DNA from 4 places in the Mesorhizobium sp. BH1-1-5 genome. Region 3 is predicted to be linked to each of the others. Evidence: predicted binding sites of a transcription regulator. Region 3 holds the regulator's gene; each other region holds the start of a gene.
The links. Region 3 encodes PhoB, which activates phosphate uptake and scavenging genes when phosphate is short. Its sites were predicted from a motif close to TGTCATNNANCTGTCAT; they were not measured.
Positions count from the first base shown of each region.

Region 1 (5,034 bases), on a different contig from region 3:
CGCCGGCCTCGTCAGCGAGCCTTTGCGCATGGCCGAGGCCAGCGCGATCTTGATGTTGACCTCGACGTCGGAGCAGTTGACGCCGCCCGAATTGTCGATGGCGTCCGAATTGCAGCGGCCGCCATTCATGCCGAATTCGATGCGCGCCCGCTGCGTGACGCCGAGATTGGCGCCCTCGCCGATGACCTTGGCGCGCACGTCGAGCGCGGTGACGCGGATCGCGTCGTTGGCGCGGTCGCCGACATCGGCGTTGCTTTCGCCCGAAGCCCGCACATAGGTGCCGATGCCGCCGAACCACAGCAGGTCGACCGGCGCCTTGAGGATGGCGTTCAGGATCTCGACCGGCGTCGCCGTCGTCTTGGTGAGGCCGATCGCGGTCGCCGCCGCCTGCGGCAGCGTGATCGACTTCTGGTTGCGCGAGGCGATGATACCGCCTTCCGACAGTTTCGACTTGTCGTAGTCCTGCCAGGACGAGCGCGGAAGCGCGAACATGCGCACCCGCTCGGCCATCGAGGCCGCCATGTCCGGATCGGGATCGATGAAGATATCGCGATGGTCGAAAGCTGCGATCAATCTGGTCTGCGGCGACAACAGCATGCCGTTGCCGAACACGTCGCCCGACATGTCGCCGACGCCGACCACGGTGAAGGGCGAAGTCTGGATGTCGCGGTTGATCTCGCGGAAATGCCGCTTCACCGCCTCCCAGGCGCCCTTGGCGGTGATGCCCATCTTCTTGTGGTCGTAGCCGGCCGAGCCACCGCTGGCGAAGGCGTCGTCCAGCCAGAAATGGTGCTTCTCGGAAATGGCGTTGGCGGTGTCGGAAAAGGTCGCCGTGCCCTTGTCGGCGGCGACGACGAAATACGGGTCGTCAGGATCGCGCCGCACCACGCCGGCCGGCGGAATGATGCCGTCGACGCCGATATTGTCGGTGATCGAGAGCAGGCTGGAGACGAAGTTCTTGTAGGCCGAGGTGCCGGCTTCGAAAATGGCGTCGCGCCCGGCGCTCATCGGCAGCTTCTTCGGATAGAAGCCGCCCTTGGCGCCGACCGGCACGATGACGGCGTTCTTGACCTGCTGGGCCTTGACCAGGCCGAGCACCTCGGTGCGGTAGTCCTGGGCGCGGTCCGACCAGCGCAGGCCGCCGCGCGCCACCGGGCCGAAGCGCAGATGCACGCCCTCGACCTCGGAGCCGTAGACGAAGATTTCGCGCCATGGCCGCGGCGCCGGCAGTCCCTCGACCGCCTGCGAGTCGAGCTTGATCGCCAGCGACTGCCCCTTCGCTTTCGTATCGGCTACGAAATGATTGGTGCGCAGCGAGGCTTCGATGAGGTTGAGGTAGCGGCGGATGATGGTGTCGTCATCGATGTTGGGCACCTCCTCCAGTGCGTCCTTGATCTTGGCCTTGAGGTGCTTGGCCGCGACCGTTCCGTCGCCTTCCGCCGCCGGCCCGAGCCGGGCGACGAACAGCGCGTGCAGGCCGCGCGCGATCTCCGGGTAGCGGTTGAGCGCCGCGGCGATGAAATCCTGGCTCTGCGGGATGCCGGCCTGCTGCAAATAGCGGCCATAGGCGCGCAGGATGGTGATCTCGCCCGACCACAGGCCGGCGGTCTGGGCCAGGCCGTTATAGCCGTCATTGTCGACGTCGCCGCGCCATACCGAGAGAAACGCGTCCTCGAACAGCGCGCCGCCGTCGGCGAGGTCTATTCGCGCGCCGTAGCTGTTCTCCAGCTCCATATCGTGGATGAACACCCGGTCGCCGGGACCGTCGCCGACCTCGAAAGTGCGCTCGCTGATGACGCGGAAGCCGATATTCTCCAACACCGGCACGCGCCGCGACAGCGCCACCGGACTGCCGAAGTGATAGATCTTCAGCGCCGCCTGCTCCGGCTTCTGGTCGGCATGGCGGTAATAGTCGATGGCGATCGGATTGTCGGCGCCGATCTTCGCGATGCGCCCGGCATCGGCCAGCGCCACGGCGGCCGAGAAGGAGTCGCGATAGCTTTCGGGGAACCGCGCCGCGATCGCCTTCAGCGCCGGATCGCTGCCGGCCGCCTCCGCGGCTTCGGAGAGCGCGTCCTCCCAGGTGCGCACGATGTCGCGGATCGCCGCCTCGAGTGTCGACTGCTCGATTTTCGGCGTCTTGCCGCCGGAACGGCCGATGATGAAGTGAATGCGCGCCAGTCCGCCTTCCGGGAAGGCCGGGTAATAGGCCGACAGCCGGCCCTCGAACACGGTTTTCAGATAGGTGCCGATCTTCTCGCGCACGACGCTGTCATAGCGGTCGCGCGGCACGAACACGATGATCGAGACGAAGCGGTCGAACTGATCGACGCGCACCAGCGCCCGCACGCGTGGCCGCTCGATCAGCCCGAGGATGGCGAGGGCATGTTTGCGCAGGATCGGCACCGGCACCTGGAACAGCTCGTCGCGCGGATAGCTCTCCAGGACGTTGATCAGGGCCTTGCCGGAATGATCGTGCGGATCGAAGCCGGATTTCGAGATCACGGCCTCGGCCTTCGAGCGCAGATAGGGGATCTTCATCACCGAGCGCGTGTAGGCGGTCGAGGTGAACAGGCCGACGATACGCAGCTCGCCCGCCAGCGCGCCTTTCGACGTGTAGGTCTTGATGCCGATGTAATCGAGATAGATGCGGCGATGCACCGACGACTTGGCGTTGGCCTTGGTGACGATCAGCGGCTCCGGCCCATGCAGGAAGGCACGGATCTCCGGCGTCGTCGTCACCGCCTCGGTGCCGCGTCTCAGCACCAGCACGTCCGGGTCCGACAGGATACCCATGCCGGGTTTTTCGGCGCGCTCCAGCGAGCCGCTTTCCTCGCCGCCGATATATTTGAACTCGCGCATGCCGAGGAAGGTGAAATTGTCGTCGCGCAGCCATTCGAGGAAGGCGATCGCCTCGGCGACGCTCTTCTTGTCGAGCGGCACCGCCGAATAGCGGAATTCGGAAATCGCCTGGTCGAGGCGGGCGAGCATCCGCTTCCAGTCGACGACGGCGGCGCGGACCTGGGAAAGCATCTTGCGCAGCCGCTCGGTGAGGCTTGCCGCCTGGTCGGCGGTCAGCCGCGGGATGTGGACATGGACGACGCTCAGCCGGTCGCGCTCGTCATCCTCCTTGCCGCCATCGCCGAGAACCTCGACGACGCCGGCTTTGCCGTGGCGAACCGTGACGATCGGGTGGGTGACCAGCGTCGGCTCGCCGCTGATCTCGGTGATCTCGCCCAGGATCGAATCGAACAGGAACGGCATGTTGTCGTTGACGACGGTGATGACCGTGACCGGCCGGCCCTCGCAGGCAACGCCCGAACCCGCCTCGACGGCGACGACGCTTTCGCCCTTCCTGTGGCTGGCGACCGCTTTGGCGGCGAGCTCGCCGGCGCGTTCGAGGTCGGCCACGTCATAGGCCGCGATATCCTCGGCAGGCGCCCGTGCGAGCAGATAGTCGGCAAGCCTTGCGGGTTTCTCGTCCGCTTTCGCGGCGGCAGCTTTCTTCTTCGGCTTGGATTTCACGCTGGCCATGACGCTTATTGCCTCCCGTCGTATGCTTTTGCGACTATCGTAGCAGATGAGCGCCGTTTCGCGACAAAGGTTTGACGACACATTAAGAAATTCGAGCCGACGCCGTTGCCTTGCAAGGAGAACGACCCATGACCGACAGGATTACCGCGCTCGACCTCGTCCAGGCGGAGCTCAGCGAGGCGACGAAAGCCTATTTCGACAAATGCCGGGAGAAGCTCGGCCTCGTGCCCAACGTGCTCCTCGCCTACGCCTTCGACGAGAAGAAGCTGCGCGCCTTCACCGACATGTACAACGATCTGATGCTGGGTGAGTCCGGCCTGTCGAAGCTGGAGCGCGAGACGATCGCCGTGGTCGTCTCCTCGATCAACCACTGCTTCTATTGCCTGACCGCGCATGGCGCAGCCGTGCGCCAGCTGTCGGGCGAGCCGGCGCTCGGCGAGATGATGGTGATGAATTTCCGCGCCGCCGATCTGTCGGACCGACAGCGCGCCATGCTCGAATTCGCGGTCAAGCTGACCGAAGAGCCGGCCAAAATCGTCGAGGCCGACCGCGCCGCCCTGCGCCAGGCTGGTTTTTCAGACCGCGACATCTGGGACATCGCCTCGACCGCCGCCTTCTTCAACATGTCGAACCGGGTGGCCGCCGCGGTCGACATGCGGCCAAACCCCGAATACCACGCCATGGCGCGATAGCGGCCGCTGGCCTTATATTAGCAATATCGAATTTTTCGTTGCTCATCCCGCCATTTGGTTGGATGATCAAGATTGCGGCGTGGCCGCATGCCGGTTCGACGCCGCCGACAAAGGAGGAGAACATGGCGAAATTTCTCTATGTCTATCACGGCTCCGGCAAGATGCCGACCGACGAAGCCGAGCGCAAAGCGGCTATGGATGCCTGGACCGGCTGGTATGACAAGCTCGGCTCGGCCGTCGTCGATGGCGGCAATCCGGTCGGCATGTCAAAGACGGTGCTGCCGAGCGGCAGGATCGAGAACAATGGCGGCAGCAATCCGACCGCGGGTTACACCGTCGTCGAAGCCAGGGACATCGATGACGCCGTCGCCAAGGCCAAGGACTGCCCGATCCTGATGGACCCTGCCTTCAGCGTCGAGATCGCGCCGATCATCGAGATGATGTAGCGCTTAAAAGCGCGTCGCCGAAAACGGTTTCAGTCGACGCGCTTCAAGCCTTTGTTTCGATGCATCAGGAACGCGCGGCGATCGCCGCGGCTGCGCCCGCCATCGTCGTGGCACTGACCCGGTTGGCGATCCTCATGGCGCGCTTGCTCTTCAGGAGCCGGCGCGCCTGCGACGCGGCCAGCACCCAGGCGAGGTCGATGACCACGAGCACGATCGCCATGGTGACCGTCAGCTCGACCCAACCGACAACGCTGACCGAGGCAAGATCGATGATGGTGGGCACCAGCGCCAGATAGAACATCATGATCTTCGGGTTGCCGAGCGTCACCGCCATGCCGGCAAAGAACAGTTTCAGGGCTGAA
Region 1 covers NZ_JAIUIM010000028.1:34,385-39,418, forward strand. Annotated here, with positions in the region: gene LB572_RS28250 (NAD-glutamate dehydrogenase) at 1-3,534, opposite strand, end outside; gene LB572_RS28255 (peroxidase-related enzyme) at 3,663-4,226, shown strand; gene LB572_RS28260 (YciI family protein) at 4,349-4,672, shown strand; gene LB572_RS28265 (LysE family translocator) at 4,737-5,034, opposite strand, start outside.
Region 1: the regulator PhoB is predicted to act here: its motif matches at 3,598-3,614, upstream of LB572_RS28250 (NAD-glutamate dehydrogenase).

Region 2 (5,034 bases), on a different contig from region 3:
TCACGTCCGCTCTGTGGTAAGGATTTGACGCTCAAGACGCGGGAGCAGATCCACATGGATTCTACCGGTTGGATGCATCTTGGCGTGCTGTTGCTGGTCTTCGCCGGCGTTGCGGCTTTCGCGCTGCGGAAGATGTTTCTCCCGGCGCCAAAGGATCCTCCGCACGGCGAGACCGTTGCCGGCGTCAGTGGCTCCGGCTCCGGCGGCGGTTCCTTCGATGGCGGCGGCGGACATTCCGGTAGCGGTCATTAAGCTCATTCCGCCGCCTCCCGCTTTTCCTCGGCGGCCTTGTCCTCGTTTTCGCGAGCTTCATATTCGGCGCGCATGCGGCGAACCAGGCCGAGTTCGGCCTGGAAGTCGACATAATGCGGCAGCTTCAGATGCTCGACGAAGCCGGTCGCCTGGACATTGTCGGAATGCGAGATGACGAACTCCTCGTCCTGCGCGGCGGCGACGATATCCTCGCCGAGCTCGCCGGCGCGCAGCGCCCGGTCGCACAGCGCCATGGCCATCGCCTTGCGCTCGCTCTGGCCGAAGACCAGGCCGTAGCCGCGGGTGAACTGCGGCGGCGCCTTGGCCGAGCCCTTGAACTGGTTGACCATCTGGCATTCGGTGGCGCGGATGGAGCCGAGCGGCACGGCGAAAGGCAGCTCCGGCACGTCCAGCTCCAGCTCGACCTCGCCGATGCGCACCTCGCCGACGAAGGGGTGGTTGCGGGCGTAGCCGCGCTGCGTCGAATAGCCGAGCGCCAGCAGGAAGCCTTCGTCACCGCGCGACAGCGCCTGCAGGCGGATGTCGCGCGCCATCGGGAATTGCAGCGGCTCGCGCGTTATGTCGCCGGGCACATGGTCAAGCGGCATCTCGCCGTCGGCCTCGATCAGGCCTTCATGGGCAAGGATCGCGGAGACGCGCGGCATGGCTTCGGCTTCGGCCGGACGCTGCGCCGGTGTGTCGACCTCGGCGCCGGCGGCAAGCTCGGGATCGAGCAGGCGGTGGGTATAGTCGAAGGTTGGACCCAGCACCTGTCCGCCGGGCAGGTCCTTGTAGGTGGCCGACACGCGCCGCTCGATTTGCATGGCGCCGGTATCGACCGGATTGGTGTAGCCGAAGCGCGGCAGCGTGGTGCGGTAGGCTCGCACCAGGAAGATCGCCTCGATCATGTCGCCGCGCGCCTGGACGACGGCCAGTGCCGCCAGCTCGCGGTCATAGAGCGAACCTTCGCTCATCACGCGGTCGACGCCGAGCGCCAGCTGCTCGACGATCTGGTCGAGGCGCAGCGCCGGCACCGAGCGATCGCCGCGGCGGCGATCGGCAAGCAGGCGATGCGCATTGGCAATGGCGGCCTCGCCGCCCTTTACCGCGACATACATGTCATGCCTCCATCGACTTGATGCGGGTGGTGCGCGGCAGGCAGGCGAGGCTGCCGGGCGCCGCCAGGATGATGTCGACGCCACGCGGGAAACGCTGGTTGTTCTGCTTCCACTGCTCGACGAAATGGCGCGGCATGCCGGTCGGCGCGATCATCGCCGTCTTCTCGATGCCGGGGCCTTCGAGCAGCAGCGTCGGGCCGGAGCCGAGATCGCCGGTGAGCAGGATCAGCGTCGTCGAGCGGTCGGGATATTCCTGCGTGCCTTGCGCAAAACCGTCGAGCGCCGGCATCTCCTTCGGATTGGCGATCAGGGCGAAATGCGCGTCCGTGGGCGTGTTGGCCAAAGGCGCGCCGGTGTGGAAGCCGAGCCAGGCCTTGACCGAAGCTTCCGCCTGCAGTGCCTGATCGAGCCAGACCGGCGTGTCGTTGTCGCAGAGCGCCAGCGCCACGGCGCCGGCCGTCGCCGACAGCGGCGCCGGCGGGCGCGCGAGCTGCGGCAGGGCCTGGACGGAGCCAGGGCGCGCCATCGCGTCCATGATGGCGCGGAACACGACTTGCGCGTTGAAGACCGGCTCGGTGAAGCCGCCATCGATCGATTGCGTGGCGATGTTCATCAGTCCTCTCCGCGCACCATGGTGAAGAAATCCACTTTCGTGGCCGCCGTCTCGACACGCCGGGTCTCGCGCGCCGCATCGAGCGCCGCACGCAAGGGTGCGGCCAGCTTCGTCTCGACCGCTTCGCGATGCGCCGGGTCCTGCCAGAGCGCGTCGGCGATCGCCGCGAGCCTGGCCTTGCCCTTGTCGCGGCCGAGCGCATAGGAATGGCCGACCTGTCCGGACGGCAGCCGCACCGTGGCGCGGGTGACGGTCGCCTCGCCGACATTGAAGGGCGCGCCGCCGCCGCCGATCCGCCCGCGCACCGTCACCAATCCGGTCTCCGGGCCGCGCAGAAGCTCGGCCTCGGAAGGCAGGCCCGACTCGTTCCAGAGACGGGCGATCTCATCGGCCGCGGCATGCGCCAGCGTCGCCATCAAGGCCTTTCGCCCGGCCTGCTCGCGCGCTTCCTGTCCTCGCATGGCATCGCTCCCTGCATCCATAAAATTTGTCTATTGATATAGACAACTATACAAATTATACTTACCTCCTACCCAGAGTCCATGACGGGTGGATGACAGGCGCGGAAATTGCCCGGGCTGGCGAAGAAATGGGGGGATCGATGGCTGGATTGGCGAGCAGCATCGAAAGGCGCAACGGCGTGTCGCTGTGGCGGCAGATCGCCGACAAGATATTGCAGGGGATCGCGGGCGGCGATTTCGCCGAGAATGCAGCGCTGCCGCCGGAAATGGCGCTGGCCGAGCGCTACGGCGTCAACCGCCATACGGTGCGCAGCGCCATTGCCGCGCTTGTGCAGGATGGCGTGCTGAGGGCCGAGCAGGGGCGCGGCACCTTCGTCTTGTCGCGCAAACGGCTCTCCTATCCCATCGGCGCGCGCACGCGCTTCTCGACGGGGCTGCAGGGGCAGACGAGCGAACGGCACATCGCGCTGCTGTCATCCGCGACGGAACCGGCCAGCCGGCGCATCGCCGAGGCGCTGGGCCTTGCCAAGGGAGCAGCCGTCATCCGCCTGGAGACGCGCGGCGAGGCCGACGGACACCCGGTATCGCGCGCGACGACCTGGTTCGACGCCAAGCGTTTCGCCGGCATCGAGGCGGCAATGGCCGAAACGGGATCGATCACCGCCTCGCTCAAGCGTTTCGGCATCAACGATTATCTGCGGCAATCGACAGTGCTGTCGGCACGCCATGCCGATGCCGACGACCTTGTGGCGATGGAGTTGCAGCCTGGCGCCATCGTGCTGGTCACCGTCGCCGTCAACGTCACGCTCGATGGTGAGCCGATCCAGTTCGCGGAGTCGCGTTTTCCGGCGGAGCGGGTGGAGCTGAGGCTCTCAGCTGGCGATTAGGTCTTCGGCATCGTCATCTTCGGACGATAACCCCAGAGGTCGTCATCCACGGGCGGAGCGACGCGAAGCGGAGCGCAGACCCGAGGATGACGAGACGACAAAGGTTTCGGCTAACCGCAAAGGCATGCGCTCTGCCAAATCCCCGCACCGTCACTACCGAATGTTTGCGTCAGAAGAGCCGTGTCCTACCCCACCTCGATGACAGCCTTGATCAGCCCCGACTTCTCATGCGTCCATCTGGCGAGATCGCGCGGCGTTGCGGCGAGCGTGGTGCGATGGGTGACGAGCTTGCCCAATGGCACGGCGCCGTTGCGGATCGAGGCCGCGACATGCTCGAAATCGGCCTTCAGCGCGTTGCGGCTGCCGACCAGCGTCATCTCGCGCTTGTGGAATTCGGGGTCTGAGAAGGTGATGTCGTCCTTGACGACGCTGACAAGCACCAGCGTGCCGCCATGCGCGACGTGGGCGAAGGCCGATTGAACCGACGCCGTGTTGCCGGTCGCGTCGAACACGAGGTCGAACCCTTCGCCGCCGGTCGCCCGGCTCACCAGGTCGGCGGCTGTCGCCTTCGAGCTGTCCAGCGGGGCGAAGCCGAGTTCCTTTTCGGCGAAGCCGAGACGCTCGGCGCTCATGTCGAGCAGGCTGACATCCAGTCCGGCGATGCGCGCGAAGATCGCCGTGCCGAGGCCGATCGGTCCGGCGCCGATGACCAGCGTTCGCGCACCGGGCGCGCCAAGCGAGCGGCGCACCGCATGCGCGCCGATGGCAAGGAATTCCACCGCCGCGGCGTCGGCCAGCGACAGGCCGTTTGCCGGATAAAGGTTCTGCGCCGGAACCAGGACTTCCTCGCACATGGCGCCGTCGCGGTGGACGCCCAGCACCTCGATCTTCATGCAGCAATTCGGCTTGCCGTGCCGGCAGGCGATGCATTTGCCGCATGAAAGATAGGGGTTGATGACGACCGGTTCGCCGACGGCGAGATCGACGCCTTCGCCCTTCTCGACGATAATGCCGGAAACCTCGTGGCCCATGACGCGCGGATAGGCGAGGAAAGGATGCTTACCTTCGAAGATGTGGTAGTCGGTGCCGCAGATGCCGACATGGCTGACCGCGACGCGCGCCCAGCCGGGCGGCGGCGCGCCAGGCGCGGCGCGGTCTTCAAGGACAAGGTCGCCGGGCGAGCGGCAAACGACGGCTTTCATTGAACAGATCCAGCAAAAAAGGGCGCCGGCCTCGGTCTGGCCGGGCCGGCGCGTTAGTTTCAGGGAGAAGTCATTTGCCCCGGCGGCGCAGGCCGTCGAAGTAGACGATGACGATGATCAGTGCTCCGGTGATGACGCGCTGCCAGAAGGTGTTGACGTTGAGCAGGTTGGCGCCGTTGTTGATCGTCGAAAGGATGAAGGAGCCGATCAGCGGCCCATGCACGGAACCGATGGCGCCGAACAGCGAGGTGCCGCCGATGACCGACGAGGCGATGGCCTGAAGCTCGTATGTGTCGCCCTGTGTCGGGTTGCCGATGCCGATGCGCGAAGCGAGCAACACGCCGACGAAGGCAGCCAGCAGGCCGGACAGGACATAGGCCATGTAAATGGTGCGCGGCACGTTGACGCCCGACAGGCGCGCCGCCTCCGCATTGGAGCCTACCGAGAAAAGATAGCGGCCCCAACGCGTGTGATGCAGGAAGATATAGGACGGCACAGCGA
Region 2 covers NZ_JAIUIM010000009.1:124,611-129,644, forward strand. Annotated here, with positions in the region: gene LB572_RS14295 (hypothetical protein) at 55-252, shown strand; gene LB572_RS14300 (carbon-phosphorus lyase complex subunit PhnI) at 255-1,370, opposite strand; gene phnH (phosphonate C-P lyase system protein PhnH) at 1,372-1,983, opposite strand; gene phnG (phosphonate C-P lyase system protein PhnG) at 1,983-2,444, opposite strand; gene phnF (phosphonate metabolism transcriptional regulator PhnF) at 2,585-3,331, shown strand; gene LB572_RS14320 (zinc-binding alcohol dehydrogenase family protein) at 3,517-4,533, opposite strand; gene LB572_RS14325 (ABC transporter permease) at 4,604-5,034, opposite strand, start outside.
Region 2: the regulator PhoB is predicted to act here: its motif matches at 2,526-2,542, upstream of phnF (phosphonate metabolism transcriptional regulator PhnF).

Region 3 (5,034 bases):
GCACAGAGGCTTTTTTTCGAGCCTCAAAAAAATAGTGATCCAGCAAAACGACGCTGTCAACTGCGATTCTGATGGGTTTTGATGGGTCCGAGCATTTTTTTCGACATCCGCAATAAATAATGACATGGACCTTGGCTTCTGCCAGTATCGCTGGCGTGTCACCGGTAGGCCATGGCATCATCATCACAAGGCCGCGATGACCGGGAGGACGTGCGAGGACAATGTCGGTCGGGATCCGCCACGACGATTTGCGCCGGCGCAACCGCGCCATGGTGATTTCGGCCGTGCGCCGCGCCGGCCAGCCCTCGCGGACGGAGATTGCCGCCTCCACCGGGCTCAGCCACTCGACCATTTCGGCGATTTCCGCCGATCTGATCCAGGAGGGCATTCTCACCGAAAGCAAGGCCAGCGAGCCGACGGCGTTGAAACGCGGCCGGCCGCAGATCGGCCTGGCGCAGAACCCCGAAGCCGCCGCGGTGCTGACCGTGGTGCTGTCGCTGAACTTCCTGTCGGTCGCCGTCATCGACTACGCCGGCCAGGTGATTGCCGAGGAACAGCAGCGCCTGGACACGCTTGTCATGCCCCGCGACGAGCTGATCGGCGAATGCGTTGCGATCGTCCGGCGCCGGCTGCAGGATCCCGACCTCGACCTGGGCAGCGTCGCCCGCATCGCCATGGGCATTCAAGGCATCACCGATTCCCGTTCACGCGCCATGCTGTGGTCGCCGATCACGCCGCTGACCGACATTCCCTTCGCCGATATCCTCGAAAAGGAATTCGGCATCCCGGCCACAACGGAGAACGACTGCAACATGATGGCGGTGGCGCTGCAATGGCGCGATCCCGAGCGCTATCGCGACGACTTCATCGCCATCCTGCTCTCGCACGGCATCGGCATGGGGCTGGTGCTGAAAGGCGCGCTGTTCACCGGCACGCATTCCTCGGGCGGCGAGTTCGGCCACATGATCCATCGTCCGGGCGGCGCGCTTTGCCGCTGCGGCCGGCGCGGCTGCGTCGAGGCCTATGCCGGCAATTATGCGATCTGGCGCAGCGCCATGGGAATAAGCGAGGATGCCGCGCCAACCGACGTCGGCGACGCCGACATGCGCGCCCTTGCCGCAAAGGCCCGTCAGGAGGACGGCCCCGAACGGGAGGCTTATCGCCGGGCCGGCGAAGCGCTTGGCTTCGGTCTCGGCAGCCTGTTTGCCTTGATCGACCCGGCGCCCGTCGCCATGGTCGGCGTCAGCGCGGCCGCCTTCGACCTGATCGAGCCGGCGCTGAGGGAGGCGATCGCCCAGACCGCCGGCGGCCAGCACTCCAAGTCGATCTCCTTCGACACCGAGCCGAACGAACTGCCGCTGATCCGCGAAGGCTGCGCCATGCGCGCGCTGACCTTCGTCGACCAGGAGATTTTCGCGCCGGGAGGCCAGGCGCGAGCGGGCAAGCACGTCGCCTGATCAACCTTGATCGTTGGTTTCCGTGCGAAGCCCCCGCAGCTTCGTCATTCCAGGGCGAAGCAGGAGCGAAGCTCCGTCGCGAAGACCCTGGAATCCATGCGCAGCGGAGCAGAATTCTGCACCGCCGCGGCGCGTCGACGTCACGGCATGGATCCTCGGGTCTGCGCCGCGTCGCTGCGCTCCTTGCTCCGCCCGTGGATGACGAAGCACAAGCGTCTCGGCTACTGACCAGCGTAGATGTTGGAAGTGCCTAGCTGTCAGGACTTCGGCGCGCCCCGAGACTAATCTTCCCTGATCGCGTAACCCGCGCCACGGATGGTGCGGATGACGTCCGGCATGCGGCCGTTGTTGACGGCCTTGCGCAGGCGCCCGACATGCACGTCCACGGTGCGCTCGTCGATATAGATCGTCTCGCCCCAGACATTGTCGAGCAGCTGGCTGCGCGAGAACACGCGGCCGGGATGGCGCATCATGAATTCGAGCAGGCGGAACTCGGTCGGGCCGAGCCTGATCTCGCTCTTCTTGCGGTAGACGCGGTGCGATTCGCGGTCGAGCACGATGTCGCCGACCTTGAGCACGCTGGACAGCACCTCCGGCTTGGCGCGGCGCAGCAGCGCCTTGACGCGCGCCATGAACTCCGGCGTCGAGAACGGCTTGACCAGATAGTCGTCGGCGCCGGTCGAAAGGCCGCGCACGCGGTCGCTTTCCTCGCCGCGCGCCGTCAGCATGATGATCGGCAGCCGCTCGGTCTCGGGCCGCATCCTGAGACGCCGGCAGAGCTCGATGCCGGAAACCGCCGGCACCATCCAGTCGAGCACGAGCAGGTCGGGAACGTTTTCTTGCAGGCGGATTTCGGCCTCGTCGCCGCGGGTCACCACTTCAACCTGGTAACCTTCGGATTCGAGGTTGTAGCGGAGCAGCACCCCCAGCGGCTCCTCGTCCTCCACCACCATGATGCGTGGCGCGATCATCGGGGTAACCTTTTCCGTCAGGCCGCCGGCGCCGACATTGCCGTCTCGTCCTGCTTCGGACGGTTGGCGGGCAATTGGGTGCCGGTCAGCACATAGTAGGCGTTCTCGGCGATGTTGGTCACATGGTCGCCGATGCGCTCGAGATTCTTGGCGCAGAACAAAAGATGCGTGCAAGCGGTGATGTTGCGCGGGTCTTCCATCATGTAGGTCAACAGCTCGCGGAAGACGGACGTGTATTTGACGTCGATGCGCTCGTCGTCGTTGCGAAGCTTGGCCAGCGCCGTGGCATCGCCCGCCGTATATTCCTGGATCACGGCCTGGACCTGGATCAGCACCATCTGCGCCATGGAATCGATCGAATGCGTGAGGTCGCGCGGCGCGGCGCTGACGCCGACCGAACCGACGCGCTTGGCGATGTTCTTGGCGAGGTCGCCGATGCGCTCGAGGTCGCCCGCCATGCGGATCGAGCCGACCACGTGACGAAGATCGTCGGCCATCGGCTGCCGCTTGGCGATCAGCGTGATGGCGCGGTCGTCGAGCTCGCGCTGGCGCGCGTCCATGATGGCGTCGTCGGAGACGACGCGCTGCGCCAGCGCATTGTCGGTTTCGAGCAGGGCCCTGGTCGCGCCGCCGACCATGGAGCCGGCGAGATCGCCCATGTCGTTGATGAGCCGGCTGATCTGCCTCAAATCCTCGTCGAAGGAGGCGACGGTATGTTCGGCCATGATGATGTCCTCGTATGTACTCAGCCGAAGCGGCCGGTGATGTAGTCCTGCGTGCGCTTCTCGCGAGGCGAGGTGAAGATCTTCTCGGTCCGGTCGAACTCCACCAGCTCGCCGAGATACATGAACGCCGTCTGCCGCGACACGCGCGCCGCCTGCTGCATGTTGTGGGTGACGATGACGATCGTGTAGTCGGCCTGCAATTCGTCGATCAGCTCCTCGATCTTGGCCGTCGACAGGGGATCGAGCGCCGAGGCCGGCTCGTCGAGCAGGATGACCTCGGGCTTCACCGCCACGGTGCGGGCGATGCACAGGCGCTGCTGCTGGCCGCCGGAAAGGCTGAGCCCGCTGGCGTTGAGCTTGTCCTTGACCTCGCTCCAGAGCGCGGCGCGCTTCAGCGCCTGCTCGACGCGGCTGTCCATCTCGGCCTTGCTGATCTTCTCATAGAGCCTGACGCCGAAGGCGATGTTTTCGTAGATCGACATCGGGAAAGGCGTCGGCTTCTGGAAAACCATGCCGATCTTGGTCCTGAGCAGGTTGAGGTCCTGCGAGCGGTCGAGGATGTTCTTGCCGTCGAGCAGCACCTGGCCCTCGGCGCTCTGCTTCGGATAGAGCTCGTAGATGCGGTTGAGCACGCGCAGCAGCGTCGACTTCCCGCAGCCCGACGGGCCGATGAAGGCCGTCACGCTGCGCTCCGGCAGGGACAGGTTGATGTCCTTCAGCGCCTTCGACTGGCCATAGTAGAAGTTGAGGTTCTTGACCTCGATCTTGGCCTTCTCGACGGTCGCGTCGGGTGCGTTCAGGTCGGTGGACAACATCGGTTTCATCTGTCCTCTCTGCGTCCGGTTAGGCTTCGGGCGATGATGCTCAGCCCGAGAACCGTCAGGGTGATTATGAGTGCGCCCGTCCAGGCCAGTTGCTGCCATTCCTCATAAGGGCTGAGAGCGAACTGGAAGATGGTCACCGGCAGGCTGGCCATCGGGGCATTGAGATTGCTCGACCAGAACTGGTTGTTGAGCGCGGTGAAGAGAAGCGGCGCCGTCTCGCCGGAGATGCGGGCGATCGCCAAAAGGATGCCGGTGACGATGCCCGACATTGCCGCGCGATAGGCGACCGAGCGGATCACCACCCAGCGCGGCGCGCCGATGGCGGTGCCTGCTTCGCGCAGCGCGTTGGGCACGAGGTTCAGCATGTCCTCGGTGGTGCGCACCACGACGGGAATCACCAGGATCGACAGCGCGACGGCGCCGGCAATCGCCGAGAAATGCCCCATCGGCCGCACCATCAGCTCATAGACGAACAGGCCGATGATGATCGAGGGGGCCGACAACAGGATGTCGTTGATGAAGCGCACCACCGTGGTGAGCTTCGAGAAGCGTCCGTATTCGGCCATGTAGGTGCCGGCCAGCACGCCGATCGGCGTGCCGACGATTATGCCGATGACGGTCATCACGATGCTGCCGTAGATGGCGTTGAGCAGGCCGCCGGCATCGCCGGGCGGCGGCGTCATTTCAGTGAACACGGCCAGGTTCACCCCGGCGAGCCCCTTGTAGAGCAGGGCGCCGAGGATCAGCGCCAGCCAGGCGAGGCCGATGCCCGCCGCGACGACGCACAAGGCCATCATCACGGCATTCTTGCGTTTGCGGCCTTGGTGAAGCGATTGGGCAGTCGACATAGGTCAGGCTCCCGTGCGGCTATCGATGCGCAACAGCATGTAGCGTGCGAGCGCGAGGATGATGAAGGTGATGATGAACAGGATCAGGCCGAGCGACACCAGCGAGGATGTGTAGAGATCGCCGTCGGCTTCGGTGAATTCGTTGGCGATGGTCGCCGAGATCGTCGTGCCCGGCGCAAACAGCGAGGCGCTGATGCGGTGTGCGTTGC
Region 3 covers NZ_JAIUIM010000034.1:53,656-58,689, forward strand. Annotated here, with positions in the region: gene LB572_RS30785 (ROK family protein) at 222-1,457, shown strand; gene phoB (phosphate regulon transcriptional regulator PhoB) at 1,739-2,428, opposite strand; gene phoU (phosphate signaling complex protein PhoU) at 2,446-3,153, opposite strand; gene pstB (phosphate ABC transporter ATP-binding protein PstB) at 3,174-3,977, opposite strand; gene pstA (phosphate ABC transporter permease PstA) at 3,974-4,825, opposite strand; gene pstC (phosphate ABC transporter permease subunit PstC) at 4,829-5,034, opposite strand, start outside.

Region 4 (5,034 bases), on a different contig from region 3:
ATAGCGGAGGGGAATTCACCGAGGCAATCGCCGAAGCAGGCCATGGGGGGTTAGCGTCTGCTCGCCCCCACGAAAGTGGGAGAGAGGTGGCTTGGCGAAGCCAAGACGGAGGGGAGCGCCCCACGAAGGCCCCTCTCCGTCCGCTTCGCGGACACCTCTCCCCGCCTTTGGCGGGGCGAGGAACCAAGCGGTGAAGCGCTACCTCGTCAAATCCAGCGCCGCCGTCAGATCGCCCATCGGCGGCTGGTCGTTGTTGCGCAGGGCCTTGTCGCGGGCGACGATGCCGGGCAGCACCGGGAGGTCGTAGCGGTTGGTGATGAAGCGCAGGATCGAGGTGGTGTCGTACTGGGTGTGGTCGACCATACCCATCTTCGCGTAGGGCGAGATGATGAAGGCCGGAATACGGTTGCCCGGGCCCCAGCGATCGGCCTTCGGCGGCGCGACGTGATCCCAGAAGCCGCCATTCTCGTCATAGGTGATGACCACCAGCATATGCTGCCATTGCGGGCTCTTCTCCAGATGCGCGACGAGGTCGGCCAGATGCTGGTCGCCGGAGGTCACATCGGCATAGCCGGCGTGTTCGTTGAGATTGCCCTGCGGCTTGTAGAAGGAGACAGCCGGCAGCTTGCCGTCGTCGATCGACTTGATGAACTCTTCGCCGCCGAGGCCGCCATCCTTGAGATGCTCGGCGCGCGCTGCCGTGCCCGGGGCATAGGCGGCGAAATAGTTGTAGGGCTGGTGGTGGAACTGGAAGTTCGGCACGGGCGTGGCGTTCTTGCCGTCGAGCGCCGCCTGCCAGGCGCCTGAATACCAGGCCCAGGAAATACCCTTGAGCGACAGGAGATCGCCGATGGTGATCTCCTGCTGCGGCGGCAGCGTGGTCGGCTGCGCCGGATCGGCGAGCGCCTTGTCGCCGCCCTCGGCCGGCTTGTTGGCGCTCGGCTGGTAAGGCGGCTGCATGGTGTTGACGGCGTAGAAGTCGGGCGTGATAGCGCCGTCATTGGCGAATTTCGGCACGCCGCCAAGCGCCGAGGGCGGCGAATTGTCGGCCGGCTTCAGCGTCACGCCATCCGGCTCGACGGCCGCTATCTGGCCTTTCACCGGGCTGGTGTCGGCATTCGGGTAGAACGGGGCGCAGGCGCAGGCGAGCATGAAGTGGTTGAGGAAGGAGCCGCCGAAGGCCCCCTGGAAGAAGTTGTCGGCGAGCACGTATTTCTTGGCGATCGCCCACATCGGCAGGTTGGAGCCGTCATAGTGGCCCATAACCAACGAGCCGGAATCGCCCCAGGCGACGAACTTGTCGTTCCGGCCAGCATCGATCTGCATCTGCTCCTGGTAGAAGCGGTGCCAGAGGTCGTGCGTGACGACGTTGGTGCCCTCGTTGAAACCCTTGGGATCGTCGATGGCGAAGGTAGCGTTGGCAAGATGCGCGCTCTGCGCTTCCGTCACCGCCGGCGTGACGCCCTTGCCGGTCAGTCCGCCCCAGGCCGGCGGCAGTTCGGAAAGCGGCTTGCCGTCGCGGTCGAGCTGGCGCGCCTGGTCGGGCGAGACGTTCGCCAGGCCGCTGGCGCCGGGGAAGCCGCCATAGAGGTTATCGAAGCTGCGGTTCTCGGCGTAGATGACGACGACGGTGTCGATCTTGTCATAGCCGGGAGGTGCCGCGTGGGCAGCAGCGGAGAGCGATGCCAGCGCCGTGGTGGCGAGGCAAAGAGGGAGCAAGGACCGGATCATTGGGAAATGCCTCGTGGCTTGGGAATGGCTGGAGGACGGCAATGCAGGAACGCAACGGCATCAATGCCCAGCTACTTCGGCGCGTTGTCATCCATGTGACAGTTCTGCAGCGTCCGAACACGGTTTCGTGAGCGATACGGCCGGTCATCAATCCGTTGCACTCGAACCTTACGTCGCGAACGAAATCGGGCGAAGGAAATCAGGGATGTCGCCGCGGACGATGGGACGGAAAAATCACGTGATCGCCGTTCTGGCGGCTTCGATGATCGGCTTGACCGCGCCTGCCGACGCCGCGGAACCCTCCGGCGTCCATCCCGGCCCGATGTCGCGCCAGGACGCCCTCGCCCGAGCCGACGCGCTGACGGCGCTCGGGCGGCAGATGTTCTTCGATCCGTCTCTCTCGGCATCGGGCAAGCAGGCCTGCTCGTCCTGCCACGATCCCAACCACGCCTTCGGCCCGGCCTCGGCGTCGCCGGTCGAGATGGGCGGAGCCAACCTCGACCGACCCGGCGTCCGTGCCGTGCCGTCGCTGCGCTATCTGCAGGCTGCACCCGCCTTCACCGAGCATTTTTACGACTCCGAGGATGAAGGCGACGAGAGCGTCGACAACGGCCCGACCGGCGGCCTGACCTGGGACGGCCGCGCCGACCACGGCAAGGACCAGGCCAGGATCCCGCTGCTGTCGCCCTTCGAGATGGGCAACAAGGACGAGGGCGACGTGGTCGCGGCGCTGGGCAAGGCGCCCTATGCCGACGCCTTCAAGGCGGCGTTCGGCGCCGATGTGTTCGAGCACCCGCAGGACGCCTTCGACGCCGCGGTCGAAGCGCTCGGCACGTTCGAGCAGAGCAGCGCCGATTTCTATCCCTATTCCAGCCGTTACGACGCCTTCCTTGCCGGCAAGGCGCAGCTCTCGGCGCAGGAATTGCGCGGCCGCATGCTGTTCGAGGACGAAGCGAAGGGCAATTGCGCGAGTTGCCATCTGAGCGAGCCGGCCAACGACGGCGAGCCGCCGCAGTTCACCGATTACGGCCTGATCGCGATCGCCGTGCCGCGCAATCCGGCGATCCCCGCCAATGCCGATTCCAGTTATGTCGACCTTGGCCTGTGCGGTCCGATGCGCACCGACTTCAAGGGGCGGACGGAATATTGCGGCCTGTTCAAGACGCCGACCCTGCGTAACGTGGCCTTGCGCAAAAGTTTCTTCCACAACGGCTATTTCCACACGCTGCGCGAGGCGGTGGCCTTCTACGCCAGCCGCGACAGCGACCCGGCGCGCTGGTATCCGAAGAAGGCCGACGGCACGGTCGACAAATTCGACGACCTGCCGAAAGCCTATTGGCCGAACCTCAACACCGACCCACCGTTCAACGGCAAGAAACCCGGCGACAAGCCGGCGCTGACCGACGCCGAGATCGACGACATCGTCGCCTTCCTCGGCACGCTGACCGACGCCGACCAGGCAGGGCAGTAGCGCAAGCGGCCAAGGAGATTGGTGGACGCACGGCCTGATTGCAGCCGGAGCCCTGCTATCCACCGCAAATATGTGCCAATGTGAGCCACGTCATAGGAACGCCAAGTCGCGCCTGCTATGTTGCCCATCTCTTCACAGATGGAGTCTCCGATGAGGTTCGTCGCGGTGCAGGAGCCGCCCGGCGGCAGCTGGGCGGTTTTCGATGCGGGTAATGGCGCGCCGGCCGAATATGCTGGCCGGGTGCTTATCGGCCTGACATCGCGTGAGGCCCGCTGGTTCGTCGCCGCGGGCAACGACCATGCAGCCTGGCCCGGCCGGCCGGGCGCGCAACTGCGGCTCGTCAGCGGAAGCGGCTCGCAGCCGATGCGGGAAAGGCACGGCCAAACAGGCGGTTGAGAAGACGCACTGACGGATTGATTCAACGCGGCGCGACCTCGGTGCCGCTCCTCATTGCGCCGGCGCGTAGCGGCTCACCACCATGCCGCAGGCATAGGACTTCGAGCCGAGGAGCTTCAGCCCGCCAAAACCGCCCTTGTCGAAGATGCGGCGGCCGCTGCCCAGCACCGCAGGATTGATGAAGAGCTGGAACTCGTCGACCAGACCGGCGGCGATCAGCGCGGAGGCAAAGCCCGCGCCGCCGAACACGGCGATGCTGCCGCCCTCGCCTTGCTTCAGCGCATCGACCTCGCGCGGCAGGTCGCCGCTGACGACCCGCGTCCGTTCCCAGCGCGAAGCCTCGAGCTTGTCGCTCGCCACCACCTTCTCAACCTCGACGATGCGCCGCGCGAAGGCATAGAAGCGATCCTTCGGATATTTCCTCGCGGCATTGCCCCAATGAGTCATATACCCCTCCTCCGCCATCTTGCGGCTCAACAGGATGGTGTCGATGGTCTCGAAAATGGCGTTGAAGTCCTGCTTGAGCTCCTCGTCCCAGGCGCTGTCGTCGCCCCATTCCCAGAGCTGCCAGCGACGATCCTCATCGGCGCCGACAAAACCGTCGACCGACATCTGCATCTGAAGGATGAGATTCTTCATTCGGGTCTCCTCTCCTGTATTTGCGGCGCGGAGCGCTAGCTGGCATTGCGCGAACGGGCGAAGGCTCTCACCCAGGTTTCGAAGCTGGTCGGCGTGGCGTTTTCGGCTGAGGGTGCCTCCAGCGCCCAGCGCTCGCCTCTGTTGAAGCTTGCCGCCGTTTCGCCCAGCGCATCGGCAAAACTCGCCGATATGCCATTGGCGACCATGCCGGCCCGCGCTTCGGCGAAAGGCGCTTCATGGTAGGCGACATCCTTGCCGATCGCCCGGCCCAGGATCGTGGTGGCCTGATCGAGCGTGTAGGAACCGCCACCGTGCAATTCGACGACGCGCCGGGCCGGAAAGTGTTCGGCGCTCAACAGCACGGCGGCGCGCTCGCCAATGTCCTTGGCGGCTATCAGCGGCATCGGCAGGTCGCCGCGGAAGGGCGAGGCAAAGACGCCGGACGCCGCCTGCTCGACGAAGCCCATGCCCTTGACGAAATTCTCCATGAAGAAGGAGGCGCGCAGATAGACCAGTTGCTCCAGGCCGAGCGCGGCAAGCCGCTCTTCCATCAGCGCGGCGCCCAGCGAGGTGCCCATTCTGAGATGGGCATTGAGGCCGCTGAGCAGCACGACACGGCGCAGGCCGGCCTTGGCGATGGACGCTGCCAGCCGTGCGCCGACCTCATTCTCGAAACTGTGCAGATCGGGCGCGGTGACATCGAAGGGGATCATCACATAGGCGCCATCGGCGCCCGAGAAGGCGGCGTCGAGCGCCGCCTGGTCGTCAAGCGCGACGCCGAGGCTGCGGGCGACGCC
Region 4 covers NZ_JAIUIM010000014.1:170,444-175,477, reverse strand. Annotated here, with positions in the region: gene LB572_RS20175 (acid phosphatase) at 199-1,731, opposite strand; gene LB572_RS20170 (cytochrome-c peroxidase) at 1,994-3,202, shown strand; gene LB572_RS20165 (hypothetical protein) at 3,353-3,598, shown strand; gene LB572_RS20160 (dihydrofolate reductase family protein) at 3,650-4,237, opposite strand; gene LB572_RS20155 (NmrA family NAD(P)-binding protein) at 4,273-5,034, opposite strand, start outside.
Region 4: the regulator PhoB is predicted to act here: its motif matches at 1,817-1,833, upstream of LB572_RS20175 (acid phosphatase).